4 regions of the Streptomyces sp. P9-2 genome follow, and region 3 is predicted to be linked to each of the others. Evidence: riboswitches for the same ligand, from Rfam matches in the RefSeq annotation. Region 3 holds a riboswitch; each other region holds the start of a gene.
The links. Region 3 has a riboswitch for cyclic di-AMP ahead of ACQY0Z_RS23320 (M23 family metallopeptidase). Riboswitches for the same ligand answer to the same signal wherever they lie in the genome.
Positions count from the first base shown of each region.

Region 1: it holds a riboswitch for cyclic di-AMP, as region 3 does, so the genes downstream of both, ACQY0Z_RS07875 (M23 family metallopeptidase) here and ACQY0Z_RS23320 (M23 family metallopeptidase) in region 3, are expected to answer to the same signal.
Region 2: it holds a riboswitch for cyclic di-AMP, as region 3 does, so the genes downstream of both, ACQY0Z_RS10100 (transglycosylase family protein) here and ACQY0Z_RS23320 (M23 family metallopeptidase) in region 3, are expected to answer to the same signal.
Region 4: it holds a riboswitch for cyclic di-AMP, as region 3 does, so the genes downstream of both, ACQY0Z_RS03155 (C40 family peptidase) here and ACQY0Z_RS23320 (M23 family metallopeptidase) in region 3, are expected to answer to the same signal.

Region 1 is NZ_CP192633.1:1,662,804-1,670,278, reverse strand. It holds gene ACQY0Z_RS07880 (PrsW family intramembrane metalloprotease) at 1-986, shown strand, start outside; gene ACQY0Z_RS07875 (M23 family metallopeptidase) at 1,094-2,116, opposite strand; cyclic di-AMP (ydaO/yuaA leader) riboswitch at 2,129-2,286, opposite strand; tRNA gene ACQY0Z_RS07870 (tRNA-Met) at 2,590-2,663, opposite strand; gene ACQY0Z_RS07865 (dihydrofolate reductase family protein) at 2,727-3,860, opposite strand; gene ACQY0Z_RS07860 (response regulator) at 3,947-4,606, opposite strand; gene ACQY0Z_RS07855 (HAMP domain-containing sensor histidine kinase) at 4,637-5,683, opposite strand; gene ACQY0Z_RS07850 (DUF3040 domain-containing protein) at 6,076-6,369, shown strand; tRNA gene ACQY0Z_RS07845 (tRNA-Lys) at 6,468-6,540, opposite strand; gene ACQY0Z_RS07840 (DEAD/DEAH box helicase) at 6,695-7,475, opposite strand, start outside.
Region 2 is NZ_CP192633.1:2,141,214-2,148,688, reverse strand. It holds gene eno (phosphopyruvate hydratase) at 1-1,088, opposite strand, end outside; gene ACQY0Z_RS10100 (transglycosylase family protein) at 1,357-2,046, opposite strand; cyclic di-AMP (ydaO/yuaA leader) riboswitch at 2,051-2,219, opposite strand; gene ACQY0Z_RS10095 (transglycosylase family protein) at 2,439-3,380, opposite strand; gene ACQY0Z_RS10090 (cytochrome P450 family protein) at 3,573-4,865, opposite strand; gene ACQY0Z_RS10085 (nucleoside triphosphate pyrophosphohydrolase) at 5,294-6,268, opposite strand; gene ACQY0Z_RS10080 (SurA N-terminal domain-containing protein) at 6,288-6,935, opposite strand; gene ACQY0Z_RS10075 (protein kinase domain-containing protein) at 7,096-7,475, opposite strand, start outside.
Region 3 is NZ_CP192633.1:5,098,233-5,105,707, forward strand. It holds gene ACQY0Z_RS23310 (insulinase family protein) at 1-459, shown strand, start outside; gene ACQY0Z_RS23315 (M16 family metallopeptidase) at 456-1,844, shown strand; cyclic di-AMP (ydaO/yuaA leader) riboswitch at 2,046-2,211, shown strand; gene ACQY0Z_RS23320 (M23 family metallopeptidase) at 2,224-2,997, shown strand; gene ACQY0Z_RS23325 (GntR family transcriptional regulator) at 3,218-3,922, shown strand; gene ACQY0Z_RS23330 (HPr family phosphocarrier protein) at 4,059-4,340, opposite strand; gene ACQY0Z_RS23335 (GNAT family N-acetyltransferase) at 4,517-7,372, shown strand; gene ACQY0Z_RS23340 (DUF5998 family protein) at 7,424-7,475, shown strand, end outside.
Region 4 is NZ_CP192633.1:690,728-698,202, forward strand. It holds gene pcrA (DNA helicase PcrA) at 1-1,340, opposite strand, end outside; cyclic di-AMP (ydaO/yuaA leader) riboswitch at 1,593-1,729, shown strand; gene ACQY0Z_RS03155 (C40 family peptidase) at 1,754-2,929, shown strand; gene ACQY0Z_RS03160 (hypothetical protein) at 3,054-3,407, opposite strand; gene ACQY0Z_RS03165 (C40 family peptidase) at 3,772-4,812, shown strand; gene ACQY0Z_RS03170 (LuxR C-terminal-related transcriptional regulator) at 4,832-5,575, opposite strand; gene ACQY0Z_RS03175 (ATP-binding protein) at 5,572-6,864, opposite strand; gene ACQY0Z_RS03180 (PspC domain-containing protein) at 7,038-7,475, shown strand, end outside.

The DNA of each region.
Region 1 (7,475 bases), 3.4 Mb from region 3:
TCGCCACCCGGTGGATAGCCACGACCACCGCCGACCCGGCCGGCGCCGACACCCTGGGCGCGACGGTCATAGCGCCGGTGGTGGAGGAGACGGCGAAGGCGGCGGCGGTGCTGCTGCTCTTCCTGTTCCGCAGACGCGACTTCCACGGGATCCTCGACGGCGTGGTGGCGGCCGGGTTCACCGCGACCGGTTTCGCGTTCACCGAGAACGTCCTCTACCTGGGCAACGCCTTCGGCACCGACCAGCTCACCGGCGGCAGCGGCATCGCCTCCGTCACGGCGGCGACCTTCTTCGTCCGCATCGTCATGTCGCCCTTCGCGCACCCCCTGTTCACCGTGCTCACCGGCATCGGCTTCGGCGCGGCCGCGCTGGCCGCCGACCGGCAGCGGGTGCGGCGTGTCCTCCTCCCCCTGGCCGGGCTGCTGCTCGCGATGGGCATGCACGCCCTGTGGAACGGCTCGGCCACGCTCGGCCAGTTCGGCTTCATCGCGGTGTACGGGGCGTTCATGGTGCCGACGTTCGGGCTGCTGACCTGGCTGGTGGTGTGGACGCGGCAGCGGGAGCTGCGGACGGTGCGCACGGAGCTGCCCGCGTACGCGGTGGCGGGCTGGCTGCGTCCGGCGGAGCCGTTCGCGCTGGGCTCGATGCGGGCGCGTCGCCTCGCCCGGAAGTTCGCCCGCGAGCACGGAGGGAAGCCCGCGGCCCGCGCGGTCACCCAGTACGAGGCGTACGCGACCCAGCTGGCGTTCCTGCGGAACCGGGGCCGCGCGGGGAAGGCGGGGGCGGACTTCGTGACGCGGGAGCGGGAGCTGCTGCTGGAGCTGTGGCGCCGGCGCGCGGCGGCCCGCCCCGCGCTGGAGCACGCGGCCCGGCTCACGGCGCCCCCGGTGCCGTACGGCGCGGGGTGGGCGTACGGGCCCATGCCCGCCGTGTGGCCGGCGCAGCCGCCGTACCCGGCGTACGGGGAGAACCCCTACCGCCGCTGAGGAAAGAACCCCGGACATACCGAACCGGCAGCCCTGACGTCGGGGGGTCGTCGTCGGGGCTGCCGGCGTTCACGGCGTCGGCGGCCGGGAGACGGCCGCCGGGTGGTTCAGATGGAAAGGCCCTTGCCGGCCAGCCAGGCGGCCGGGTCGACGCTGCCGGAGCCGGTGTGCACCTCGAGGTGGAGGTGGGCGCCGGTGACGTTGCCGGTGGCGCCGACGCGGCCGATCACGTCGCCGGTGTTGACCTTCTGGCCGACGCTGACGTTGATCGACGACTGGTGGGCGTACCAGACCTCGGTGCCGTCGTCGAGGGTGAGCACGGTCTTGTAGCCGTACGAGCCGTCCCAGCCGGCGGAGGTGATCGTGCCGGTGTGCACCGCCTTGATCAGGGTGCCGGTGGGGGCGGCGAAGTCGAGGCCCGTGTGGTAGCCGGAGGACCAGTAGGCGCCGGCCTGACCGAAGGTCGAGGTGATGGTGTACGAGGAGGTCGGCAGCGCGTACTGCTTGGCCAGCTCGGCGAGGCGCTCGGCCTCGGCCTTCTTCGCGGCCTCCTCCTCCGCCTTCTTCTTGGCGGCCTCGGCCTTCTCCTTGGCCTCCTTCTCCGCCTTGGCGGCGGCCTCGGCGGCCTCCTTCTCGGCGGCGGCGAGGGCGGCGGCCTGCGCCTTGTTCTGCGCCTGGCCCTGCTGCTGCTCGACCTGGGCCATGATGCGGGCGCGCAGCGCCTCGCCGGCGTCGGCGGCGCCCTCCTCGGCGCCCGCGTCGGCGGCGGCCATCCGGCCGATGTCGCTGAGGGGGGTGCTGGAGCCCTTCGGTGTTTCCTCGTCGGAGATGAGGGAACCCACGTTGGGCAGGTCGGGCATGGAGATGGAGACGGGCGGCTTGCCGGTCTGGGCGCTGGCCATGCCGCCGGCGCCGACGGCGGCTATGACGCCGACGCCCAGGACGGTGGAGCTGCGGGCGAGTCCGCCTCCGCGCTGCTTGGCGACGCGGTGCCGGCCGCGCACGGGCCGGACGGACTCCGCGGTGGGGTTCCACTCCTCGAAGGGGCCCTCTTCGGCGCCGGGGGCGCCGTAGGCGAAGGTGTCGCTCGGCTTGAACGGGGCCTCGGGGGCAGGCGGGTTGGACGCCACGTGGGCGCGCTCCTTTCCTTCCTTCTTCGCCTACCGGGTTAGCTGACGGGTTCGGAGCAGGAAGGTCTCCTACGCGCGTATACGAACCGTGTTCCCACGGCGGTATCCGCCCGATTCACCCCATGGTGGTGGTTCCCCGGTTCCCTTGCGGGATTCGGCGCGTGCGCACGGAGCCGACTTCTGTGACGGCTGGGACGACCGCGCTGCGTTATCGAACGTTAATAGACGCGGGGGCCGGATTCCAAGCCGTTCCTCTTGATCGTTAACGATTTCCGCACGGACTTAAGCACCATGAGCGGGCGAAAACGGGCGAGTTGACCGGGCGTCCGACGACCCGTCGAATCTGACGGTGCCTCAGTTGTTATGCGCTGCGGCGCCGTTCGCTCACTGTGCGTGAAAGGCGGGGCGGCGGTGGTGTCGTGGAGAAACACCGAGGGCCGGAACCCTTTCGGATTCCGGCCCTCGGCCTTCAGTAGCGGGGACAGGATTTGAACCTGCGACCTCTGGGTTATGAGCCCAGCGAGCTACCGAGCTGCTCCACCCCGCGTCGGTGAACACCAGTGTACGGCATCCGCGGGGTGCTCCGCACATCCCTTCCCTGTGGGTGCGTTCAACCGCCCAGCAGGTGCGCGTTCGGCGCTTTCGCAAGCTGCTCGAACTCCGGCAGCACCACCACCGTGGCGCCCCCCTCGGCCAGTACGGCGCTGCCGTCGGCGTCCGTCACGAAGGTGTCCGGCTCCCGCCAGGCGGTGACCACCCGGCGCACCCCCGCGTCCAGGATCAGCCGCGCGCAGGGCGCCGGCCGGGACGCGCGGCGGGCGCACGGCTCCAGGCTGGAGTAGACGGTGGCGCCGGCCAGCCGCGGGTCGGTGGGGTCGGCCTTGGCGAGCGCGGCCTCCTCCGCGTGCACCACGGGGTCGTCGCCCTCACGGGAGTGGCCCCGCGCCAGCTCGGTGCCGTCGGCGGCGACCACGACCGCGCCGACGCTGAACGCGGTCTCGGAGGGCGGGCACCGGGCGGCCAGCTCGCAGGCGAGGGCGAGCCAGTGGCGGTCGGCGGCGGACGGCAGCGGACCGGTGCCCGGCGCGGTGGGCTCGTAGCGCATCAGGACGACGTCGCCGATCGGCCGGGTCTCGACCAGGCGCAGCCGTCCGCCCTGGTAGGCGCCGGGGCCGAACAGGCGGGGGGCGTCCGGGTCGCCGACGAACAGCGGGGCGAGGACGAGCTGGATCTCGTCGGCGAGGCCCTCGGTCATCAGCTGGGTGTGGATCCGCCCGCCGCCCTCCACCATCAGCCGCCGCACCCCGCGCGCGTCGTGCAGGTGCTCCAGCACCCGCCGCCAGTCCAGGGCGTCGCCGAGCGGCACGACGTCGGCGGCGATGCCCAGGGCGCGGGCCCGTTCGGCGCCCTTGTCGGTGGTGTAGAGCACCTTCTCGCCGCCGGTGTGCCAGAAGCGGGCCGTCGGGTCGAGGTCGCCGGAACCGCTCACCGTGACCTTCAGCGGGTACTCCGGCAGGCCGTCGGCGACCCGGGCGGCGCGGCGCCCGGGCGAGTTGACCAGCAGCCGGGGGTTGTCGGCGCGGATCGTGCCGGCGCCGACCAGGATGGCGTCCACGGACGCCCGTACCTCGTCGACCCGGTCGAAGTCGGCCGGGCTCGACAGCAGCAGCCGCTCCGGGCCGGTGTCGTCCAGGTAGCCGTCGAGGGAGACGGCGGCGGACAGCAGGACGTGCGGGTACGGCATCGGCGGGCTCTCCCGGGTGCGGGCGGCGGCGGGACCGCTGCGCGGTCCGTCCCCAGTCTGGCAACCCGTGCGGCCGGGGGCGGAGGTCAGGGCTCGATCAGGCCGACCCGGATCGCGTACCGGGTGAGCTCCAGGCGGTCCTTCAGGCCCAGCTTGGCGAGCAGGTTGGCGCGGTGCCGCTCCACCGTCTTGGGGCTGATCACCAGCATGTCCGCGATCTGCTGGGAGGTGTGGCCCTCGGCGACGAGCTTGAGGATCTGCTCCTCGCGGTCGGTGATGGCCTTCGCGGGCAGGGTCCGGCCCTCCCGCGCGAGGTCCAGGTAGTTGTGGATGAGGGCGTTGACCGCCCCCGGGTAGAGGAAGGGCTCGCCGCGCATGGTGGCGTGGCAGGCCTGCACGAGGTCCTGGTCGGCGACCGACTTCAGGACGTAGCCGGAGGCCCCGGCGGCCAGCGCCTCGAAGAAGAACTGCTCGTTGTCGTACATGGTCAGCACGAGGATCCGGGTCTCCGGCAGGGTGCGGGAGAGTTCACGGGCCGCCTGGAGACCGGTCAGGCGCGGCATGGCGATGTCGAGGATGGCCAGGTCGGGGCGGTGCTCGCGGGCCAGTTCGAGGGCTTCGGCGCCGTCGGCGGCCTCCGCCACCACGGTCAGGTCCGGTTCGCCGTCCAGGATGAGACGGACCCCCCGGCGGACCAGCGCGTGGTCGTCGGCGAGGAGGATACGGGTGGGGGAGGCGTCGGTCATGGTTCAGCGTTTCCGGTCGGTGGACGTCGGTCACGGGGGCGGCGCGTGCGCGGGCGCGGAGCCGCGCACGACGGCCGGGGTGGTCGAGGGGACGGACTTGCGCACGGGCCGTACGGGGACGAGCGCGTGCGCGGGGAAGCGCGCGGGGACGGGCACGGCGAGCCGCAGCTCGGTGCCACCGCCCGCGCGGGGCTCCACGGTCAGTTCGGCGCCCACCAGCAGCGCCCGCTCCCGCATGCCGCGGATGCCGGCGCCCTCGTCGGCACCGCCGATGCCGCGGCCGTCGTCGCGGACCCGCAGCTCGACCCCGCCGGGCGTGCGGCGCAGGGCCAGCTCGGCGCGGCGCGCCCTCGCGTGCCGCGCCACGTTGGTGAGGCCCTCCTGCGCGACCCGGTAGAGCACCAGCTCCGACTCGCGGTCCAGCTCGGGCAGGTCGGGGTCGAGGCAGTGCTGCACGGACAGCCCGGGGCCGCCGAACTCGGTGGCGAGAGCCCTGAGGGCGCTGGCCAGGCCCAGTTCGTCCAGCACGCCGGGGCGCAGCCGGCGGGCGATCCACCGGATCTCCTCCAGGGAGGCGCGGGTGGTCTCCTGCACCTGGCGGAGCTCGTCGCCGAGCTCCGCGGGGGCGTGGTCGGCGGCCCGCTTCAGCTGGAGCAGCACGGCGGTCAGCGACTGGCCGACCTCGTCGTGCAGCTCACGCGCGATACGGCGGCGCTCCGCCTCCTGCGCGGACAGGGCGCGTGCGCTGCTGGTGGCCCGCTCGTCCTCGAGCCGGTCGAGCATCGTGTTGTACGTGGTGATCAGCTCGGCGATCTCCCCGCGCCCGCCGACCGCGGTCCGGTGCCCGGGACGCAGCAGGTCGGTGGTGTTCATGGCGCGGGTGAGGCGCTGCAGCGGGGCGAGTCCCACGCGCAGCAGCAGGGCGTTGGCGACGAGCATCGCCGCCAGGCCCACGGTGAGCACGGCCGCCTCGGTGAGCAGCACGGGCGTGGACACCGTGACGGGTCCGAGGAGCAGGGCGGTGGCGACGATCAGCACGACGGCGTTCAGCAGGAAGATGCGCCAGAACAGAGGCACCCGGTTCCGCCTCCTCGCCGTCGGTACGCTCAAGGCCCCGACAGCCCGCGGCCGGGGGCGCGGCGCGGGCCGTCACCGTCCAGCCTCCGCTCCCGCGCGGGGCGGCGCCATCGGTGACAGTCCCCATTTTCCGGGCGTGGGCGGACCCGGGGCCACGGTGCCGTGCGTACCGGTCCCCCGGGGAGTTGGGGGGCGCGACGGATGGTTCCGGCCGTGCGCCCCGGGCGACCCTGGAGGCACCGTACCGGGCGGGTGACGACCTCGGCGCACGGGCAAACTCCTGGACATCGGCCCGAGTTCGCGGCATGCCGGCGGTTCGCGCACGTCCCGGTGCTCGGAGCGACGGCCGTCGACGGTGTGACCGGACGGCCACCTTCTGGGAAGGAGGAGCCGTGCCCCAGTCCGACGACGACCGCCTGGTCGACCTCGCGGCCCGACTCGAGCACGAGGACCCCCGTTTCGCCCGCTCCCTCGCCGCCGGCCGCCCGACGCGCCCGCGCGAGTACCGGCGGACCCGTGCCTGGTGGGTGCTGGTCGCGGGGCTGGGCATGCTGGTCGCGGGCATCGTCGTCCCCGACGGGCTGCTGATCGCGGCCGGCCTGGTGACCAGCGGCATCGGCGTGCAGCTCATCGACCCCTACCGGCGTCCTGACGAGGACGACGCCCGACGCCCGTCACCCCGCTGACCCGCCCCCTTCCGGGAACGCGAACGGCGCCCGTACCGGTCTGGCCGGTATGGGCGCCGTTCGCGCGCGCGTCGGGGTGCTTCCCCTCCCGCGGGAGGTAGGCCCTGTGGGACTCGAACCCACAACCAATGGATTAAAAGTCCACTGCTCTGCCAATTGAGCTAAGGGCCCCTGGCGATGTTGCCTCCCCGAGCATAGCCGGACGCGGGCGGGGAGCCGATCGGGTATCGGGCAGGCGCGTGGCGGTCACCGGGGGCACACAGGCGCGAGGGCCCGCGCGACGGTTGTCGCGCGGGCCCTCGGCGGTCACTTCGGTGAGGCGGTGTCAGCCGTTGCGCTTCCAGCGCGGCTTGTCCTCGCGGCGCTGGAACGAGCCGCCGCCGCGGTGGTCGTCACGACGACCGTAGGGGCGGTCGTGGCTGCCGGAGCGGAAGCCCGGGCGGTCGCCCTGACGGTCGCGGTTGAACGGGCGGTCGCTGCCCCGGTGGCCGGGACGGTCGTCGCGGCGGAAGCCGCCGCGGTCGCCGCCGTCACGGCGCTCGAAGGAACGGCCACCGCGGTCACCGCCACGGTCGTCACGGCGCTCGAAGGAGCGGCCGCCACGGTCGTCGCGTCGGTCGTCGCGTCGGTCGTCCCGGCGGTCGTCACGACGGAAGCCGCCACGGTCGCCACCACGGTCACGGTTGAAGTTCCCGCGGTCGCCGCGGTCGTCACGGCGGAACCCACCGCGGTCACCGCCACGGTCGTCACGGCGCTCGAAGGAACGCCCGCCACGGTCACCGCCGCGGTCGTCACGACGGAAGCCGCCACGGTCGCCACCACGGTCACGGTTGAAGCCGCCACGGTCGCCACGGTCGTCGCGACGGAACCCGCCGCGGTCGCCGCCACGGTCGTCACGGCGGAAGTTGCCGCGGTCACCGCGGTCGTCACGGCGGAACCCGCCACGGTCGTCCCGGTCGTCCCGCCGCTCACGCCGCTCGTACGGGGCCGAGGCCGCCGGGCGCTCGGCGCGCTCGGTCCGCTCGACGTCCCGCGCGGTCGGCTGCTCCGGCAGCGTCGCCTCGGCCTCGGCCACCACGGCGGCCGCCTCGGCGATCACGGCCTGC
Region 2 (7,475 bases), 3.0 Mb from region 3:
TGGGACATCATGCACTTGAAGCCGTTGCGCTGGGCCAGCTCGACGGCGTCCAGGGTCTCGGTGAGCGAGCCGATCTGGTTGACCTTGACCAGCAGGGCGTTGGCGGCACCCTCCTCGATGCCGCGGGCCAGGCGCTCCGGGTTGGTGACGAACAGGTCGTCGCCGACGAGCTGGACCTTGTCGCCGAGCTTGTCGGTGATGGTCTTCCAGCCGTCCCAGTCGTCCTCGAACAGCGGGTCCTCGATGGACACGAGCGGGTACGCGTCGACGAGCTCCGCGTAGTACTCGGTCATCTCGGCCGCCGAGCGCTCCTTGCCCTCGAAGGTGTAGACGCCGTCCTTGTAGAACTCGGAGGCGGCCACGTCCAGGGCCAGGGCGATCTGCTCGCCGGGGGTGTAGCCGGCTTCCTTGATCGCCTCGAGGATCAGGTCGAGGGCCTCGCGGTTGGAGCCGAGGTTCGGGGCGAAGCCGCCCTCGTCGCCCAGACCGGTGGCCAGGCCCTTGCCCTTCAGCACCTTCTTGAGGGTGTGGTAGACTTCGGCGCCCCAGCGCAGCGCCTCGGAGAAGGACTCCGCGCCGATCGGGGCGATCATGAACTCCTGGATGTCCACGTTGGAGTCGGCGTGCGAGCCGCCGTTCAGGATGTTCATCATCGGCACCGGCAGCAGGTGCGCGTTCGGGCCGCCCAGGTAGCGGAACAGCGGCAGGTCGCTGGCCTCGGAGGCGGCGTGCGCGACGGCGAGCGAGACGCCGAGGATGGCGTTGGCGCCGAGCGAGCCCTTGTTGTCGGTGGCGTCCAGGTCGAACATCGCCTGGTCGATCAGGCGCTGCTCGGTGGCGTCGTAGCCGACGAGCTCCGGGCCGATCTGCTCGATGACGGCCAGTACGGCCTTCTCGACGCCCTTGCCCAGGTAACGGCCGGCGTCGCCGTCACGGAGTTCGATGGCCTCGAAGGCGCCGGTGGAGGCGCCGGACGGGACGGCGGCACGACCCGTGCTGCCGTCGTCGAGGCCGACCTCGACCTCGACCGTGGGGTTGCCTCGGGAGTCCAGGATTTCCCGGGCTACGACGACGTCGATGGACGGCACGAGCATCTCCTTCTTGGGATGTGACGCGGGTGAGCGGGGCCGCGGGGCCCTGCGAGTCCGAGCCTAACCGGCTCCGGGCGTTCGGCCATCTCGCCGCCCGCCTCATGGACAGAACAGAGCGTAAATTGTTTCCGTACGGAACAAAGCCGTCTCGGCAAACCGTGACCGGAATGCGTCCGGACATGACCCCGCCCCGGTGCGCACGGGGGAAGAAACGCACCGGGGCGGGGAGCCCGTGGGGGGACGGGAGGGACCTCGCGGTCTGCCCTTACTTGAGGTGCAGCTGCTGGCCCGGGTAGATGAGGTCGGCGTCGTCGACGATGTCGTCGTTCAGCTCGAACAGCTTCGCCCAGCCGCCCTCGACGTCGTGCTCCGCGGCGATCGAGCTGAGGGTGTCGCCCTTGACGACCTTGTACTCGCCGTCGCCCTTCTCGACCTTCTTGCCGGTCGGGGTGGTGACGGTCTTCTTCGCCGCCTTCTCCTCGGCCGGGGCGGCCGGGCGCTCGGCGGAGCGGGAGGCCTTCTCCTCGGTGCGCTCGGCGGGGGCCTCGGTCTTGGGGGCCTCGGCGGCGGCACCGCTGTACGGGGTGTTGGACAGGCCCGTGCCGCAGACCGGCCAGGCGCCCTTGCCCTGGCCCGCGAGGACCTTCTCGGCGATCTCGATCTGCTGCGCCTTGGAGGCCTGGTCGGCGGTGGCGGCGTACTGGGTGCCGCCGTACGCGGCCCAGGTGGAGGCGGAGAACTGCAGACCGCCGTAGTAGCCGTTGCCGGTGTTGATGGACCAGTTGCCGCCGGACTCGCACTGGGCGACGGCGTCCCACTCGGACGCGGTGGCCGCGGAGGCGGTGCCGGACGCCATCAGCGGGCCGGCGACGGCGGCGCCGGTGACACCGGCGATGGCGATGGCGCGGGTGGCCTTGGACGGACGACGGTGCTTGCCCTTGCCGGAAAACAGCATGGTTGGATCCCCTCACCGACGCCTACGAGGTGAGCTGTCGGGTTCGGGCCGGTTGAGTTGCCCGGCCACGTCCCTCACGGGACGCGGCTTCACCCCGAGCCGTACCGGACGTCAACCGTCCGGTCGCGGCACTTACCTGGGTCCCCCGCTCCTGCCTACGGCGCATGACGCGACGACTGTTCCCGTGCTGCCACTGGCAGGATTCGGCGTGGCGGCAGCCGGGGCCCGCGATGGCGAGCGGTCACGACCGTAAGCACGCGATCGGCGGAATTTCAAAGATGATCAGGGCCTCTGAGACCTATCTCTCACGGCCCTTATTACGGACATTCAGCTCTAATCGCTCCGTCAACTGCCGCCGCACGGGGGTGCCTTCTGCCACCCTTTTCCGACCGCTATTCGCCGGTTTCTGCGTCCACCAGGAGGCGCTGGCCGGGCAGGATGAGGTCCGGGTCGTCGCCGATGACCTGCTGGTTCTCGACGTAGAGGGCCGTCCATCCGCCGGTCAGGGCAAGGGAGTCGGCGATGGAGGCCAGGCTGTCGCCGGTCTGGACGGTGTAACGGTCATCGGAGATGCCCGCAGGCGTGTCCGCGGAGGGTGAGGCGTGCCGGCCGGACGACGGGGTCCCGGTACCCGCGGTCGCACCCTCCTCCGCGCTGACACCGCGATGGCGGCCCGAGCCGCCGTCCTCGGACTCACCGACGGCCGAAGAACCGGTGCTCTGCCCCGACTTGTCCGACTCGTCACCTCCGGGAGTGGCGGAGGTGGACGCGGAGGCGCCGGCGCCCGTGCCGCTCTTCGCCTCACCGGACGAACCGGACGTCGCCGACGGAGAGGGAGAAGCGGACGAATCACCGGATTCCGGCGAAGCGGACGGAGTGCTCGAGCCGCCGAGCCCGAGCAGGGAGTCGTCCCGGTCCTCGCCGGTCGGCACGCCCGGGTCGACGTTCGGGGACGCGGTGTCCTGGTTCAGACCCGTGAGCAGGCCGCAGGCGCGCCACTTGCCGACACCCTGGTCGGCGAGGATTCTCTCGGCCACGGTGATCTGCTGGTTGCGGCTGGCCGCGTCGGCGCTGGGCGCGAACTCCAGGCCGCCGTAGTTCTCCCAGTCGTCCTGGGTCAACTGCAGGCCGCCGTAGTAGCCGTTGCCGGTGTTCTGGCTCCAGGAGCCGCCGCTCTCGCACTCCGCGACCCGGTCCCACGTCTCACCGTCCGCCGCGCTGGCGGCGCCCGCACCGAGGAGCGGGATCGCGATCGCGGAGCCGGTCACCCCGGCGGCGACGAGCAGAGCCGGAGCCTGGCGGGGGCGACGGTGTCGGCCGTTCCCGGAGAGCATGCGGAAGCCTTTCACTCGGCAACAAGAACCGGCACGGGCGAGCAAAAGCGTGCAGCGCGCCGTACTTGATGGGTGAACGTATAGGCAGTCGATCACTTGTCACAAGTTCATGCCGTGCAGATCACATGAAGATCACAGAGTTGAGCATGCCTCAGGTTCCCGCACGCCGACCCCCGGGGAGGGACAGGAAGGTCAGGTCTGTCCCGAACTCCCCCTTGGATACGGAGGGGAGAATTCCACCGGAAGCGTGCGGAGTCCCCGCATGATGAGGCCGCCCCGCCAGCGCAGTTCGGACGGATCGGCGGCGAGGCGGAGGTCCGGAAGACGCGTCAGGAGCGTGGCGAGCGCCGTCTGTCCCTCCAGGCGCGCGAGCGGGGCGCCCAGGCAGTAGTGGATGCCGTGCCCGTACCCCAGATGCTGGTTGTCGCGGCGGCCCAGGTCCAGGGTGTCCGGGTCGGCGAACCGCTCCGGGTCCCGGTCGGCCGCGGCGAGCACGACGAGCACCGGGTCGCCGGTCTCGATCCGCTGCCCGCCGATGACGACCGGCTCCGTGGCGAACCGCCAGGTCGCCAGCTCCACCGGGCCGTCGTAGCGCAGCAGTTCCTCCACGCCGGTCTCCAGCAGCCCGCGGTCCCCCTCGGCCAGCGCCCGCTGCAGACGCTCCCGCTGCTCCGGGTGCGTGAGCAGGGCGTAGGTGCCGTTGCCGATGAGGTTGACGGTGGTCTCGAAGCCGGCGAAGAGGAGGATGAACGCCATCGCGGCGGCCTCGTTCTCCGTGAGGTGCTCGCCGTGGTCCGAGGCGCGGATCAGACCCGAGATGAGGTCCTCGCCGGGTTCGGGCTCGGCGGGCAGCGCCTCGCGCTTGCGGTGGATCAGCTCGGCGAGGTATCCGCGCATCTTCTTCACCGACCGCGCGACCCCGCCGCGCGGGCCGCCGCCGTGACGGATCATCATGCCCGCCCAGTCCCGGAAGTCGTCCTGGTCCTCGCGGGGGACGCCGAGGAGGTCGCAGATGGCGTAGATGGGGAGAGGGAAGGCGAAGTCGTGGATCAGGTCGGCGGTGCCGCTGCCGTTTGCGGCGAAACGGTCGATGAGGTCGTCGGTGAGTTCTTGCACGCGGGGTGCGAACTCCGCCACCCGGCGGGGGGTGAAGGCCTTGCTGACCAGTCGGCGGAGGCGGGTGTGGTCCGGGGGGTCGATGTTCAGCAGGTGCGTCATGAGGTCGGCCTGCCGTTCACCGGGGATCCCGGTTTTGCCCTTCGCGTGGGCGGGCTCGTCGTGGTGGGCGGGGTTCTTGGACAGGCGGTTGTCGGCGAGGGTTTGACGTGCGTCGGCGTAGCGGGTGACCAGCCAGGCGTGGACGCCGCTGGGGAGTTGCGTCTTGTGCACGGGGGCGTGTTCGCGGAGCCAGGCGTAGGCGGGGTAGGGGTTGGTGGCGAACTCCCAGGTGAACAGGTCAGGGGCGGGGGGTGACTGGTCGGGCATGGGGTGACCCTAACGGGGCGGGGGTTACGGGCCTGAGGGCCTGTGCGGGTGGGTGGGGGGCAGGGTGCGCAGTTCCCCGCGCCCCTTCGGGCCCTGACGGGCCTCGCTTCGGGGCCGTGGGTCCCTGCGGGGCCGTGGGGGCAGGGTGCGCAGTTCCCCGCGTCCCTGGGGGGTGGGTGGTTCGCGTCGTGGGGATGTGCGGGTGCGTGGGGGTTGCTCGCGCAGTTCCCCGCGCCCCTTCGGGCCCTGACGGGCCTCGCTACGGGGCCGTGGGTCCCTGCGGGGCCGTGGGGGTTGCTCGCGCAGTTCCCCGCGCCCCTGAGGGGGTGGTTCCTGCGCTTCTTGAGGGGCGGGGGTGTGGTACGCCTTCAGGGGCGCGGGGAACTGCGCGGACGGGGGTTCGGGGGCGGAGCCCCCGTGGCGGAGGGTTAGGCGTCCCCCGCCTTTTCGGTCGCGCGGATCGCGTCGCGGTACGCCCGGGCTGCCGCCCGGAGGGCCGCTTCCGCGTCCACACCCTCCCTCTCCGCCCTCGCGGCCAGCGAAAGCAGCTCGTAACCGACCCCCTCCCCGGAGGGGAGAGGAACAGCGAGGCCCGCCGAGCGGGCACGCGACGCCAGTTTCGTGGCCAGCGCCAACGCCGGCTGCCCCACAGGAACCCCGTCCGTGACGGACTCCCTCCGCTTCTCCTCCGCCTTCGTCCGCATCCAGTGCGCCTTGACCTCCTCCGGCGTCCGCGCCGTCTCCTCCCCGAAGACGTGCGGGTGCCGGTGGACGAGCTTGGCGACGATGCCGCCCGCGACGTCGTCGACGGAGAACGGCTCCTCCTCGTGCTCCTCGGCGATGCGGGCGTGGAAGACGACCTGGAGCAGCACGTCCCCCAGTTCCTCGCGCAGCTCGTCGCGGTCGCCGTCCTCGATGGCCTCGACGAGCTCGTACGCCTCCTCGATGCCGTACTTGGCGAGGCCCTTGTGGGTCTGCTGCGAGGACCAGGGGCACTCGGCGCGGATGCGGTCCATGACCTGGACCAGGTCGAGCAGGCGGGCGCCGGGGAGGTCGTAGGAGGCGGGGAGGAGTTCCAGCTCGGGCATGGTGACCCGGCCGCTGCCGGCCATCCGCGCCAGTCCGTCGGTGAGCGCGGGCTCGCCCTCGCCGGTGGCGACGACGACCACCGTGCGGCCGCCGGCGCAGGCGTCGACGACCTCCTCGGCGGTGGGCGCGGCCTCCTCGACGGTTATCCCGGCCTCGCGCAGGTAGGGCAGCTGCGGGTGGGCGCCGTCCGCGCACAGCACCCGGTCGGCGGCGTGCAGCGCCTGCCAGGCGGGCCAGGACAGCAGTCCTGGCGCGACCCGGTGGCTGGTGGTGAGCAGGACGACACGGCCGGGGGCGGGGCTGGTTGCGTTCACCCTTCGAAACTAGCCCACGTCACAGCCCCAGCGGCGGCCCGTCCACGGCGGTGACGTCCTTCACCCACGGGGTCTTGGCGTCGACGCGGCTGCTCTTCTGCGCGTCCCACTCGCCGTAGCGCGGGTTGAGGTCGACGTCGAGCTCCTTGCTCGCGTCGGACAGCGCCCTCCAGAACTCGGGGCTGCTGGTGTCGGTGCCGAGCTCCTGGGCGAGCTTCTGCGCCGTGACCTGGAGCCGGAGGTTGTCGTCGAGGCGCTGCGGCGGCACCCCGTACTGCTGGAGCCAGGCGGCCTCCAGCGCCTCCGCGCCGCCGGCCTGCTCCTCGAACTCGGCCCGCGTCCGCTGCACCTCGCGGTCGGAGACGGTCACCCCGGCGTCGCGCGCGGCGCGCTCCAGCACCCGGTCCAGCACCATGCTGTGCAGGGTGTCGCGGGTGAGGCCGCCGGTGCGGGCGATGGCCTGCTGGTACTGCGCGTCGTCCGGGACGGCCTCCCGCTGGGCGGCGCGCACCTCGTCGACGCGGTTCTCCAGCTGCGACACGGTGATCCGCTCCCCGCCGACCACGGCCGCCGCACCGGGGTGCGCGTCGTTCCCGCAGGCGGTGAGCAGAGGGGCCGCCGCGATCGCGGCGGTGAGGAGGAACGCGGTGCGACGACGGCGGTGCAAGGAAACCTCCTGAGGAGAGCTTGTGCGGCGGTGCACAAAGTCTTGCGGTGATCGATGGTAGGCATCGGCCAAGCTCTGGCCAACCCATTCGACCAACGATTCACGGCGACTTCCGGCACCGCCGCGCCCGCCGTCTCCCCCGCGCGGGCACGGCCGCGGCCTACCCGCGCACCTGCCCCAGCCACTGGAGGGTGCGCCGGATGTCCGCCGCGAGCGGGTGCCCGGGACCCTGGACGCGCTCCACGTCGTGGAGCAGCCGCACCAGCGTGTCGTGCGCGGCGGCCCGGTCGCCGAGGGCGAGCAGCAGATGCCCGATGCGGCGCCGTACGTCGTGGGCCTGCTGCGGGTCGCCCGCGGCCACGTACTGGTTCTCGTAGTACGGCAGCAGCGCCCGGTACTCGGCGAGGGCGGCCGCCGGGTCGCCGAGCTGCTCCAGGCACTGGGCGGCCTCGTAGCGGTGACGCAGGGACTGCGGGTCGGCCTGGCCGGCCTCGGCGGCGCGCTCGTCGGCGAGGCGGCGCAGCTCGGGCAGGGCGCGCC
Region 3 (7,475 bases):
GCCGGGTTCGGCCTGCTGCGGCTGGCCGGGGCGCCGTCCCTGGGCTGGCTGGACGTGAAGACGTCCGGCGATGTCGAGGTGCCGGTGATCGAGGCGGCCATCGACGAGGAGCTCGCCCGGTTCGCCGAGGAGGGCCCCACCGCCGAGGAGATGGAGCGTGCCCAGGCCCAGCTGGAGCGCGAGTGGCTCGACCGGCTCGGCACGGTCGCCGGCCGCGCCGACGAACTGTGCCGCTACGCCGTGCTGTTCGGCGACCCGCAGCTCGCCCTGACCGCCGTGAGCCGGGTCCTGGAGGTGACGGCCGAGGAGGTCCAGGAGGTCGCCAAGGCGCGCCTGCGGCCCGACAACCGCGCGGTGCTCGTCTACGAGCCCGTCGCCCCGGCGGCCGGTGACGCCGCCGACGAGACCGAGGAAGCCGCCGCAGCCGGCGCCGACGAGAACGAGGAGGCGGCGAAGTGACCGAGCTCGCCACGATGGAGTTCCACCCCCGGCCGCAGGCGGGCGAGGCCAAGCCCTGGGCCTTCCCGGCCCCCGAACGCGGCTCCCTCGACAACGGCCTGACCGTGCTGCGCTGCCACCGCCCCGGCCAGCAGGTCGTCGCCGTCGAGGTGATCCTCGACGCGCCCCTGGACGCCGAGCCGGAGGGCCTGGACGGCGTCGCCACGATCATGGCGCGCGCCTTCTCCGAGGGAACCGACAAGCACTCCGCCGAGGAGTTCGCCGCCGAGCTGGAGCGCTCCGGCGCCACCCTCGACGCGCACGCCGACCACCCCGGCGTCCGCCTCAGCCTCGAGGTGCCGGCCTCGCGGCTCGCCAAGGGACTCGGCCTCGTCGCCGACGCCCTGCGCGCGCCCGCCTTCGCCGACAGCGAGATCGAGCGGCTGGTCCGCAACCGCCTCGACGAGATCCCGCACGAGCTGGCGAACCCGTCCCGCCGCGCCGCGAAGGAGCTCTCCAAGGAGCTGTTCCCGGCGAGTGCGCGCATGTCGCGCCCGCGCCAGGGCACCGAGGAGACCGTCGAGCGCATCGACTCCGCGGCCGTGCGCGGCTTCTACGAGAAGCACGTCCGGCCGGCCACGGCGACCGCCGTGGTGGTCGGCGACCTCACCGGCGTCGACCTGGACGCGCTGCTCGCCGACACCCTGGGCGCCTGGACCGGCTCCCAGGCGCAGCCGCGGCCCGTCCCGCCGGTGGTCGCGGACGACACCGGCCGCGTGGTCATCGTGGACCGCCCCGGAGCCGTGCAGACGCAGCTGCTGATCGGCCGTACGGGCCCGGACCGGCACGACCGCGTGTGGCCCGCGCAGGTGCTCGGCACGTACTGCCTCGGCGGCACCCTCACCTCGCGCCTGGACCGCGTCCTGCGCGAGGAGAAGGGATACACCTACGGCGTACGGGCGTTCGGCCAGGTGCTGCGCTCGGCCCCCGACGGCACGGGCGCGTCGCTGCTGGCCATCAGCGGCTCGGTCGACACCCCCAACACCGGCCCGGCGCTGGACGACCTGTGGACCGTGCTGCGCACGCTGGCCGCCGAGGGCCTCACGGACGAGGAGCGGGACGTCGCCGTGCAGAACCTGGTGGGCGTGGCGCCGCTCAAGTACGAGACGGCGGCGGCCGTCGCGAGCACCCTGGCGGACCAGGTCGAGCAGCACCTGCCGGACCACTACCAGGCCGACCTGTACCGGCAGTTGGCCGCGACCGGCACCGTGGAGGCCACGGCGGCCGTCGTGAACGCCTTCCCGGTGGACCGCCTGGTGACCGTGCTCGTCGGCGACGCGGCGCAGATCAAGGCGCCCGTGGAGGCGCTCGGGATCGGCGAAGTCACCGTCGTCACGGCCGAGTAGAGCCGCAGCGGGACGCACGCGCGCGGGAGCCCCGGTGACGGGTACGTCACCGGGGCTCCCTTATGCCCCAATTGGGGCGGAGGTTGCCTGTCTGCCCTGTGGGATGCGCTACAAAACCCGGGAATCGTTTGGGGATTGTGAGATGTCCCGCTTAGTTTCGTGCGGGCTGTTCGTCGGGCAGTGCGCCGCATCCGCGGCACCGGACAGTCATCGCCGAGTCCCCGTACGGCGCGAGCCAGGGGAGCCGGGGACCCATGTGCAGTCCCTGGGGTGAATCGGACGCCCGCGCGTGTCGCGAGGGTGTCCGTAGGAGACCTTCCTGCTCCGAACCCGTCAGCTAACCCGGTAGGCGAGAGGGAAGGAAAGGACCAGCTTGTACATGGCGTTCACCCGCGCCACCGGGAAGCACCGTCGTCCCGGCCGCGTCCAGCGCGGCACCGCCCGCGCCGCGGGCGTCGCGGCCCTCGCGGGCACCGGCGTCGTCGGCTCCTTCACGGCCCCCGCGCTCGCCGCCGAACCGGCCGCGGCCCAGACCGGCCTCACCCCTGTCGTCACCCTCGGCGACGTGGTCGCCGACCGCATCGACGCCCAGGCCGCCGCCCAGCACGAGGCCGCCCGCGTGGCGGCCCAGGAGGCCGCGCGCAAGGCCGCCGAGGAGGCGGCCCGTGAGCGCGCCGTCGAGGAGGCCGAGAAGGCCCGCGCCGAGAAGGAGCGCGCCGCGCGTGAGGCGGAGCGCAAGCGCCTCAACACCTTCGTCTCCCCGATCCCCGGCTCCTACGTGTCGACCGCGTACCAGAGCGGCGGCGCCATCTGGTCGTCCGGCAGCCACACCGGGATCGACTTCCACGCCGCGAGCGGCACGCCCGTCCACTCCGTCGGCGTCGGCACGGTCGTCGAGGCCGGCTGGGGCGGCGCCTACGGCAACCAGGTCGTCATCAAGATGCACGACGGCACGTACACCCAGTACGCGCACCTGTCGTCGATCTCGGTGTCCGTGGGCCAGGAGGTCGTCGCCGGCGAGCAGATCGGCCTGTCCGGCGCCACCGGCAACGTCACCGGCGCCCACCTGCACTTCGAGGCGCGCATGTCCGCCGACTACGGCTCCGACCTCGACCCGGTCTCCTACCTGCGGTCGCACGGCGTGAACATCTGAGGCGTACCACCGCGCCCTCGGGGCGTACCGGCCCGTCTTCAGGCCCCGGCTCCCACGAGCCGGGGCTTTCGCCGTTTTCGAGCCCGTCCGCGCATGCGCCGCCTGTCCAAAAATTATGTATGGATTCCGGTCCGCCGTCGGAAATTGTCTCCGGTTGCAATAGAGTCACGAACGGACGTCAATCGTCGACGTTTCACGGGGATTAAGCCGGAGGTCGGTCATGCGTATTCCCGCGCACTCGGTGTGCACGGCGATCCGGGACGACATCGTCGCCGGTGTCTACGAGCGCGGGGGCCGGCTCACCGAGGAACTGCTCGCCCGCCGCTACGGGGTCTCCCGCGTCCCCGTCCGCGAGGCGCTGCGCACGCTGGAGGCCGAGGGGTTCGTGGTGACCCGGCGGCACGCGGGCGCGTGCGTGGCCGAGCCCACCGAGCAGGAGGCCGCCGACCTGCTGGAGATGCGCCAGCTCCTGGAGCCCATGGGGGCCTCCCGGGCGGCCCAGCGGCGTACCGACGCGCATCTCAAGGTGCTGCGCGGCCTGGTCAGGCTGGGGCAGGAACGCGCACGTCAGGGCAACAGCGACGACCTGCGCTCGCTGGGCGGCTGGTTCCACGAGACGCTCGCCCAGGCCTCCGGCAGCCCGGCGCTGACGTCGATGCTGATCCAGCTCGGGCACAAGATCGCCTGGATGTACGCGGTGGACGGGCCGCCCGACCCGGTCGCGTACTGGGCGGAGCACGGCGCGATCGTGGACGCCGTGGCGCGCGGCGACGGCGAGCGGGCGCGGACCCTCACGGCGCTGCACACCGAGCAGGCGAACGCCGGACACCGGCTGCGGTTCGGCTCCGGCGCCGAACGCGCCGTCCGCACGGACCGTGTGAGGAACTCGCAACATCCCGTAAACATGACGAGCCTGCGCCATTAACACGAGTCCCGTATACAAAGAGGGCGGAAATCGCGGGGGCTTTTTCTGCTGCCCGGAAATGGGAATGAGAAAGGCCCGCCCGGTGGTCCGGGCGGGCCTTTCCGTGTCGCACGGCCGTCGCGTGCGGAATTCGTAATCAGACGGTCTCGGGGAGTTCCTCGAGACCCTCGGCGACCAGCTTCGCCAGACGGTCCAGGGCGGCGTCCGCGCCGTCGGCGTCGGAGGCGAGGACGATCTCCTCACCGCCCTGGGCGCCCAGGCCCAGGACGGCCAGCATCGACGCCGCGTTCACGGGGGTGCCCCCGGCCTTGGCGATCGTCACCGGGACGCCTGCGGCCGTGGCGGCTCGGACGAAGATGGAGGCGGGGCGGGCGTGGAGACCCTCGGCCCAGCCGACGTTGACGCGGCGCTCAGCCATGTGTTGCTGCCCTTCGCTGTTCAGGGTTGTCTAGACCAGTCTTCCATATCGTGACGCGTGCCCGGAGCGACGTCCGGGACGGCCCTCGAAGCCGCCGGGCCGCGGCCTCGGCCCGGCGGTCGTCCACCACAGACTGCCTCGCGCCGCTGTCGGACGCGAGCCGTACTCTGGGGCCCATGCAGACCTCGTCGGACCGCCACGAGTACCCCGCCCACTGGGAGGCCGACGTGGTGCTGCGCGACGGCGGCACCGCGCGCATCCGCCCCATCACCGCGGACGACGCGGAGCGGCTGGTCAGCTTCTACGAGCAGGTGTCCGACGAGTCGAAGTACTACCGCTTCTTCGCGCCCTACCCCCGGCTGTCCGCCAAGGACGTCCACCGCTTCACCCACCACGACTTCGTGGACCGCGTCGGGCTCGCGGCGACCGTCGGCGACGACTTCATCGGCACCGTGCGCTACGACCGCATCGGCGCGGGCGGGCGGCCCGCGACCGGCGAGGAGGCCGACGAGGCCGAGGTCGCCTTCCTGGTCCAGGACGCCCATCAGGGCCGGGGCGTCGCCTCCGCCCTCCTGGAGCACATCGCCGCGGTCGCCCGGGAGCGCGGCATCCGCCGGTTCGCCGCCGAGGTGCTGCCCGCCAACACCAAGATGATCAAGGTGTTCACCGACGCCGGGTACACGCAGAAGCGCAGCTTCGAGGACGGCGTCGTCCGGCTGGAGTTCGACCTCGAGCCCACCGACCGCTCCCTGGCCGTGCAGTACGCGCGCGAGCAGCGCGCGGAGGCCCGCTCGGTGCAGCGGCTCCTCGCCCCCGGCGCGGTCGCCGTCATCGGCACCGGCCGCACCCCCGGCGGCGTCGGACGCAGCATCCTCGGCAACATCCGCGACGCCGGCTTCACCGGCCGCCTCTACGCCGTCAACGGTGCGCTGCCGGAGGGGGAGAAGGAGCTCGACGGCGTCCCCGCCTTCCGCTCCGTGCGCGACATCGACGGGCCCGTGGACCTCGCGGTCGTCGCGGTGCCCGCCGAACGGGTCCCCGAGGTGGTCGCCGAGTGCGGCGAGCACGACGTCCAGGGACTCGTCGTGGTCTCCGCCGGCTACGCCGAGTCCGGCCCCGAGGGCAGGGAGCGCCAGCGCGCCCTGGTCCGGCAGGCCCGCAGCTACGGCATGCGGATCATCGGACCGAACTCCTTCGGCGTCATCAACACCTCGCCCGAGGTCCGGCTGAACGCCTCGCTCGCGCCCGACATGCCCCGCGCCGGCCGCATCGGCCTGTTCGCCCAGTCCGGCGCCATCGGCGTCGCGCTGCTGTCCCGGCTGCACCGCCGCGGCGGCGGCGTCACCGGCGTCACCGGCCTGTCCACGTTCGTCTCCTCCGGCAACCGCGCCGACGTCTCCGGCAACGACGTCCTGCAGTACTGGTACGAGGACGCCGACACCGACGTGGCCCTGATGTACCTGGAGTCCATCGGCAACCCCCGCAAGTTCACCCGGCTCGCCCGCCGCACCGCCGCCGCCAAGCCGCTGGTCGTGGTGCAGGGCGCGCGCCACGGCGCGGGACCGCGCGGGCACGCCGTCCGCGCGACCCAGCTGCCGCACGCCACGGTCTCCGCGCTGCTGCGCCAGGCCGGGGTGATCCGCGTGGACACCATCACCGAACTGGTCGACGCCGGCCTGCTGCTCGCCCGCCAGCCCCTCCCCGCCGGACCCCGGGTGGCGATCCTCGGCAACTCCGAGTCCCTGGGCCTGCTCACCTACGACGCCTGCCTCGCCGAAGGGCTGCGCCCGCACCCGCCGCAGGACCTCACCACCGCCGCCTCCGCGGCGGACTTCCACGCGGCGCTCTCCCGCGCCCTGGCCGACGACTCCTCCGACGCCGTCGTCGTCACCGCCATCCCCTCGGTGGGGGAGGGCTCGGTCGGCGACGCGGCGCTGGCGGAGGCGCTGCGCTCGGCCGCCGCCGAGCAGCCGACCAAGCCGGTCCTCGTGGTCCACGTCGAGCTGGGCGGCCTCGCCGAGGCCCTGTCCGCCGCGACGAGCACGGCGCCCCAGCCGGGCGCCGCCTCCGGCCCGGTCCCCACGGCGGGCGGCACACGGCCGGGGGAGCGCGCGGAACCCCCTACGGGGGCGGACGCCAAGGGCGCACCCGCACCACCCCCCGAGGGCGCCCACCCCATCCCCGCCTACCCCGCCGCCGAGCGTGCCGTACGGGCGCTCGCGCAGGCCGTGGCGTACGGGCAGTGGCGGCGGGACGCGGCCGACCCCGGCAAGGTGCCCGAGTACGAGGACATCGACGAGCGGGGCGCCGCCGCCCTCATCGACGGGCTGCTCGCCCGCGGCCAGGGCCTCACCCTCACCACCGAGGCCACCTGCGAACTGCTCGCCGCCTACGGCGTCCACGTCCACCGCGCCCTGCCGGCGCCCACCCCCGACGCCGCCGCCGAGGCCGCCCGCACCCTCGGCTACCCGGTCGCCCTCAAGGCGACCGCCCCGCACCTCAGGCACCGCGCCGACCTCGGCGGCGTCCGCCTCGATCTCGCCGACGAAGACCAGCTGCGCCGGGCGTACGCCGAACTCACCGAGCTGTTCGGCGGCCCCGAGGAGCTGCGCCCCGTGGTGCAGCGGATGGCCCCGCGCGGGGTGGACACCGTGGTCCGCGCGGTCATCGACCCGGCGGCCGGCGCCGTGCTGTCGTTCGGGCTCGCCGGGGCCGCCTCCCAGCTGCTCGGCGACATGGCGCACCGCCTGATCCCGGTGACCGACCGGGACGCCACCTCGCTGGTCCGCTCGATCCGCACGGCCCCGCTGCTGTTCGGCTGGCGCGGCTCGGCGCCCGTCGACACCCCCGCGCTCGAGGAGCTGATGCTGCGCGTGTCGCGCCTGGTCCACGACCATCCCGAGGTGGTCGCGGTCACCCTGGAGCCGGTCGTCGTCGCCCCGCACGGCGTCAGCGTCCTCGGCGCCTCCGTACGCCTGGCGCCGCCGCCCGCCCGTGACGACCACGGGCCCCGGACCCTCCCCGCGTACTGACCCGGGGCGAGCGGTGCCTCGCAGTCGGTGGCCACCCGTAGGATGGGCCACATGGCCAAGACCAGTACGACGTCCCAGGGGCTGCGGGCGGCGATCGAGCGCA
Region 4 (7,475 bases), 4.4 Mb from region 3:
AAGATCTCCTCGAACACACGGGACTGCGCGTTGGTCCGGTAGAAGACGGCGACGTCGCCGGCCTTGGCCTCGCCCGCGTCCGTGAGGCGGTCTATCTCGTCGGCGACGAACTGCGCCTCGTCGTGCTCCGTGTCGGCGACGTAGCCGGTGATGAGCGCGCCGGTGCCGGCGTTGGTCCACAGGTTCTTCGGGCGGCGGGACTCGTTGCGCTCGATGACGGCGTTGGCGGCGGAGAGGATCGTCTGCGTGGAGCGGTAGTTCTGCTCGAGCAGGATCGTCGTCGCGTCCGGGTAGTCCTCCTCGAACTGGAGGATGTTGCGGATGGTCGCGCCGCGGAAGGCGTAGATGGACTGGTCGGCGTCGCCCACCACGCACAGCTCGGCGGGCGGCACCTCGGCCTCCGGCGGCACGTCGACGGGGTGCTCGGAGGCGCCCCCGACCAGCTCGCGCACCAGGGCGTACTGGGCGTGGTTGGTGTCCTGGTACTCGTCGACCAGGACGTGCCGGAAGCGGCGGCGGTAGTGCTCGGCGACGTCCGGGAAGGCACGGAGCAGGTTGACCGTCGTCATGATCAGGTCGTCGAAGTCCAGCGCGTTCGCCTCGCGCAGGCGCGACTGGTAGAGCGCGTAGGCCTGGGCGAGGGTCTTCTCGAACCCGTCCGTGGCCTGCGCGGCGAAGTCCTCCTCGTCGATCAGCTCGTTCTTCAGGTTGCTGATCTTCGCGCTGAAGGACTTCGGCGGGAAGCGCTTGGGGTCGAGGTCCAGGTCGCGGCAGACCAGGGCCATCAGACGCTTGGAGTCGGCGGCGTCGTAGATCGAGAAGGACGACGTGAAGCCGAGCCTCTTGGACTCGCGGCGCAGGATGCGCACGCACGCGCTGTGGAACGTCATGACCCACATCGCGTTCGCCCGGGGCCCGACGAGCTGCTCGACGCGCTCCTTCATCTCGCCCGCGGCCTTGTTGGTGAAGGTGATCGCGAGGATCTGGCCCGGGTGGACGTCCCGCTCGGCGAGCAGGTAGGCGATGCGGTGGGTGAGCACACGGGTCTTGCCGGACCCGGCACCGGCGACGATGAGCAGCGGGGAGCCGGAGTGCACGACCGCGGCGCGCTGGTTGTCGTTCAGCCCCTCGAGCAGCGCGGCGGAGTCGATCACCGGCCGCGGGGCGCCGTCCCGGTAGTAGGAGTCCCGCTCCGGGGGCACGTCGAACTTCCCGCCGAACAGGTCGTCCGGCAGGGGCTCCGGGGCGTGCTCGTCCTCGGGCGGCGGCGGGGGCTCGTCCGCCGGGCCGCGCTGGGCCTGGAGGTCCGCCAGGAAGCTGTCGTCAAAGAGGCTGCTCATCGCTCTCCGAGTCTAGGGCGCTCCACCGACAACCCGGGCCCGCCCCGGGAACATCCCCCGGCCCCTCGCGGGGGCGCCCCGGCGGGCACCCTCCACGGTCAGCGCCTCACCGTGCGTGACATCCCCAAGAAGGTCACGAAAATGTATCGGGCATATCACCCATCAACCTTCACAAGGACCACACCAGTTGGCTACCGTGCCGTCCGGGCCGCTCGTCCCCCGCCGGCGAACCTCGCCGGGCCGCGCGGCCCCCGCCGAGTCCGTCACTGTCCGCCAGGGCAGCCGGAGCCGGGGACCCACCGAGACTTGGGGTGAATCGGCCCACTCTTCGGAGAGGCCGTAGGGCAACCCTTCCACCCGCCCGAACCCGACAGCTAACCCGGTAGGCGGAGCACCGGAAGGAGTCGCCTCCCTTGGCGTCGCACCGCAAGTCGCGCACCCCCGGCACGCGCGTGGCAGGCATACGCACCCCGGCCCTCGCCACGGCCGCGCTCACCTCTGTGGCCCTGCTCTCCCAGACGGCCAACGCCTCTCCCGGCGAGGACCGGCCGAGCCTGGAGGAGGTGGAGAAGAAGGTCGGCGACCTCTACCGGCAGGCCGAGTCGGCGACCGAGAAGTACAACGCGGCCAAGGAGAAGACCACCAAGCAGCGCAAGCGCGTCGACACCCTCCTCGACGACGTGGCGCAGCGCACGCAGAAGCTGAACGAGGCGCGCGCCGAGCTGGGCTCCTACGCGGCTGCCCAGTACCGCACCGGCGCGGGCATGCCCGACACCGCGACGTTCCTGCTCGCGGAGACCCCGCAGGACATCTTCGACCAGCGTCAGGTGCTGGACCGGATGACCGGCCGCCAGAAGGCGGCGGTCGACGACTACGTCACCCAGCAGACCGAGACGATGAAGAAGCGGCAGGAGGCCACCGAGAGCCTCCAAACGCTCACCGAGACGCAGGGCGACCTGAAAACGGCGAAGGCCACCGTCCAGAAGAAGCTCGCCGACGCGCGCGAACTGCTGTCGAAGCTGACCGCCGAGGAGAAGGCGCGGCTCGCCGCGATCGAGAAGCGCAAGCAGGAGGCGGCCGCCCGCAAGGCCGCGGAGCTGGCCCGGCAGCAGGCGGAGCAGGAGCAGGCCCGCGAGGAGGCCGCGCAGCAGGGCGGCGGCACCTCGGAGGGCACCGGGTCCGGATCCGGGTCCGGCTCGACCGAGACCCCGCCCGCCGACTCGTCGTACGGCACCAAGGCCGAGAAGGCCCTCGCCTTCGCCCGCGCGCAGATCGGCAAGCCGTACGTCTGGGGCGCGACCGGTCCCGGCTCCTACGACTGCTCGGGGCTGACCCAGGCCGCCTGGAAGGCCGCCGGCGTCTCCCTCCCGCGCACCACCTACGACCAGGTGAACGCCGGCACCACCGTCCCGGTGTCCCAGGCGCAGCCCGGTGACCTGGTCTTCTTCTACGACGACGTCACCCACGTGGGTCTCTACATCGGCAACGGCATGATGATCCACGCCCCGAAGCCGGGCACGTACGTCCGCGAGGAGTCGATCTTCTACGACGGCGACTCCGCGATCCACAGCATCGTCCGGCCGGCCTGACGGCACGGGCGCACAGGACGCAGAGGACGCAGAGGGCGCACATACGAAAACCGCCGACCGGGCCGGAGAGGCTCGGTCGGCGGTTCCGTGTCGAGGGCGGGCCCCGGCGTTCCGGGGACGCGGCTCAGGTCCAGAGGACCGCGATGAAGATGTTCGCCACGGTCAGCAGGCCGACCAGGCCGAAGACGCCCTTGTCCACCTTCTCCTCGTCCCGCTTCACATAGACCAGGCCGAGGATCACGATCAGCAGCGCCAGCTTCACGCCGATCTTGATGTTGTCCACGGAGTAGTCCTGGGCCTGGTTGAGGCCCACCAGGATCACGCCGGTGACCAGCATCGTCAGCGCGCCGTGCAGCATCGCGGGGACGAAGCGGGCGGTGCCCGCGCCCATCGCCTTCATCTGGGTGAGGAAGCCGCCGAGCAGCGACGCGATGCCGATGATGTGCAGGCCGACGAAGAGGTGGATGAGTACGTCCATGAGGCCGGAGCCTAGCCAGGGGCGTCCCATAGCATTCCGCCGCCCTCGCCCTTCCCGCCTTCACCACATCGGTCATCACCCTGAGTGAGAACGAAGCGCCGTACACGATTCGACGGTCACTTACGGTCACCCGGCGGTCCATGGGCAACACTTCCGCACAACCCGCATCCCGCGCCGCGCGGCCGGGCCTAGCGTCCTGCCCCAGGTGACCGGCTCTGCATCGCCGCTCGGGCCAGGAGCGGCGGCCGGACACCACCGCCGAAGAAAGGGTCCGGCGGCGGACGGCTCCCCTGTCACCCCGCCGCCGGACCACCGGAGGGACTTCCGGCGCCGGCGGGCGTCAGCGGGAAGGACGGCACCGAGGGTGGCAGCGCACCGCAGGACACGGCAGCGCCCGGTGGGCGGCACCACGGCCCGCGCGGCCGCCACCGTCGTCCTCGCCGGAGCGGCCACCGCGGCCGGCTTCGACGGAGCGGGACACGCGGCACCGCGGCCGACACCCTCCGGCGCCGACGTGGACCGCCTGTACCGCGAGGCCGAGGTCGCCACCGAGAAGTACAACGGCGCCAAGGAGAAGGCCGACACGGCGCGGCAGCGGCTGCGCGACCTCCAGGACGAGACGGCCCGCGCCCAGTCGCGGCTCAACAAGGCCCGGGAAACCCTGGGGACGGTCGCGGCGGCCCAGTACCGTGCCGGCGGCCTCGACCCCGCCCTGCGGCTGATGCTGTCCGACGACCCCGACGCCTACCTCGACGGTGCGGCCCTCGCCGAGCGCGCGGGCAGCCGCCACCACGCCGAACTGGGCCGGGTGCGCGCCCAGCTCCGCGAGATCGAGAAGCTGCGCGGCGCGGCCCGCGTCGAGGTGAAGACGCTCACCGCCCGCCGGGCCGAACTCGGCCGCCACAAACGGACGATCGCCGAGAAGCTGTCCGCCGCCCGCGAGGCGCTGTCCCGGATGTCGCCCGAGGAGCGCGCCCGGATCACCGGCGGCTCCGACCGCGCCACCCGCTCGGCCGGCGGCACGGCCCGGGACGCCGCCCCGACGCAGGCGCCGAACGCGCGCGCCGCGCAGGCCGTCGCCTATGCCCACCAGAAGCTCGGCAGCCCGTATGTGTGGGGCGCGACCGGCCCGGACGCCTTCGACTGCTCGGGGCTCGTGCTGGCCGCGTACCGCTCCGCCGGCGTCTCCCTGCCGCGCACGACGTACGCGCAGATCGACGCGGGCCGGCGCGTCTCCCGGTCCGAACTCCTCCCGGGCGACCTGGTGTTCTTCTACTCCGGCATCAGCCACGTCGGCCTCTACATCGGCAACGGGCAGATGATCCACGCCCCGAACCCCTCGGCCCCGGTCCGCGTGGCCCCCGTCGACCAGATGCCGTTCGCGGGGGCGACACGCGTGGTGTGACCGGGCTCGGCCGCGCTGCTCAGACGAGGCGGCGGGCCGTCGCCCAGCGGGTCAGCTCGTGCCGGTTGGACAGCTGCAGCTTGCGCAGCACCGCGGAGACGTGCGACTCCACCGTCTTCACCGAGATGAACAACTGCTTCGCGATCTCCTTGTACGCGTATCCGCGGGCGATCAGCCGCAGCACCTCCCGCTCGCGCTGGGTGAGACGGTCGAGGTCCTCGTCCACCGGCGGGGCGTCCGTCGACGCGAAGGCGTCGAGCACGAACCCGGCCAGCCGCGGTGAGAACACCGCGTCGTTCTCCTGCACCCGGAAGATCGAGTCGACCAGGTCGGCTCCCGTGATCGTCTTGGTGACGTAGCCGCGCGCGCCGGCCCGGATGACGCCGATGACGTCCTCCGCCGCGTCCGACACGGACAGCGCGAGGAAACGCACCGGCCGCTCCGGGTCCCCCATCAACGACGTGCAGCGCCGCAGCACTTCGATGCCGCCGCCCCCGGGAAGGTGCACGTCGAGCAGCACCACCTCGGGCCGGGTCGCGGTGATGACCGTGACCGCCTGGTCCACGTCGGCGGCCTCGCCGACCACCTCGACACCGGTCTGCTCGGTCTGCCCGATCTCCGCCTGGACCCCCGTACGGAACATGCGGTGGTCGTCGACGAGGACCACGCGCACATGGCGCCGCCCGGCGCCGCCGGCCGGCTGCGCGGTCCCGTCCGCGGGTGCCGCTTCCGCCGCTGCGTTCGCCTCGGTCGGCTCGCTCATGACGTCTTCTCCGCCCTCTCCATTTCCAGCTCGACCTCGGTTCCCCCGTCCGGCACCGCGCGCAGCCGCGCCGTGCCGCCGTTGCGTTCCATACGGCCGATGATCGATTCTCTGACGCCCATGCGGTCGGCGGGTATCGAGTCGAGGTCGAACCCGGGACCGCGGTCCCGGACGGACACGAACACCGTCCTGCCCTCGACCTCCGCGTAGACTTGGACCGCGCCTCCTTCGCCACCGTACTTGGCGGCGTTGACCATCGCTTCCCTCGCGGCCTGCATCTGTGCGCCGATCCTCTCGTCCAGGGGGCAGTCGCCCACGACGACGACCTCCAGGGGGACGCCGTGCTTGTCCTCGACCTCGGCGGCGTTGCGTTTGACCGCCTCGGCGAGGGTGGTGGGCTCCTCGTCCTCGTCCTTGCCGTTGCCCTCCGGCTTGTAGAGCCAGGCGCGCAGGTCGCGCTCCTGGGCCCGGGCCAGGCGGCGCACCTCACCGGGGTTGTCCGCGTTGCGCTGGATCAGGGTGAGGGTGTGCAGCACGGAGTCGTGGACGTGGGCGGCGACCTCGGCGCGCTCCTGGGCGCGGATGCGCATCAGGCGCTCCTCGGAGAGGTCCTGCGTCATACGAACGAGGTACGGGCCCGCGAGCAGGGTGATGCCGACGAGGACCGCGAGGGCGGCCTGCAGCACCGCGCCGAGGTGGCTGCCGGAGCCGCGCAGGACGAAGATGCCGGAGGCGCCCGCCGTCACCAGCAGCACACCCGCCACGGCCCGCAGCAGTGTGACCGTCCGCCTGCGGCGGCCGACCTCCATCCAGCGGGCCCGGCGGGCGTTGTCCGCCTGCCGCCACACCAGGGCCACGCCCGCGCCGACCAGGACGGTCGGCCACAGGTAGGCCCGGGCGCCGTTGGTGAGGTCCACGCTGCCCACGAAGATCATGGCCACCACGACCATGAGGAGCAGGGCGACGATCTGTCCCTTGTCCGGTTTCCGCGTGACGAGTCTGCGGCGGCCGTCCGGGGTGGTCTCGGTGGTGACCGGCGAGGGCGGCTTCTGCGCGTCGACGCCGCCCACACCGAGCGGCACGAAGAACCAGAACGCGGCGTACAGCAGGGCCCCGAGACCGTCGGCCATGAACAGGGCGACGAACGCGAGGCGCACCCAGATCACGGGCAGACCGAGGTGTCCGGCGAGCCCCCGCGCCACTCCCCCGAGCCAGCGTCCGTCACTGCTGCGGTAGAGCTTGCGCGGCGGCCGCGGCTCGGCGAGGGGCGCTGCTGCGGCTTCCGACATGCCAACGATGGTCACACGCCGAGCAGTCCGGGGGCATCAGGGTCGGCCCCGGAGACTCCCCTGATCCGGATCTCGGGGTCGGCCCCCTGACATCGGGATCAGGGGCGGATATCAGGGTCCGGCCAGGGTCGTCCCGACTGCCGTCGGCGCGGCTCGCCCGTCACCATGGACCCATGACGGATCACCAGCACGCCGCGTCGGGTCCGGGACCGCGTCCCGGGCCCGAGTCGGGCGCGCCCGCCCCGGGCCCCTCCCGTGCGGGCGCGGGGAAGGAGGGGACGGCCGGCGCACCGGCGGGGGCCGTCGACCCCGGCCGGCCCTTCCGGCGCGACCGGCGGCACCAGATGTTCGGCGGGGTCTGCGCCGGTCTCGGCCGGCAGTACGACATGGACCCCGTGATCTTCCGGATCACGCTCGCCGTGCTGTCCGCGACCGGCGGCCTCGGCCTCATCTTCTACGGCTTCGCCTGGCTGTTCGTCCCGTACGACGACGAGGACGAGAACCAGGTCCGCCGGCTGCTCACCGGCCGGGTCGACGGCCACACGCTGGCGGCGGTGCTGTTCGCGCTGGTCGGCTGCGGCGTCTTCCTGTCGATGCTGAGCAACGACGGG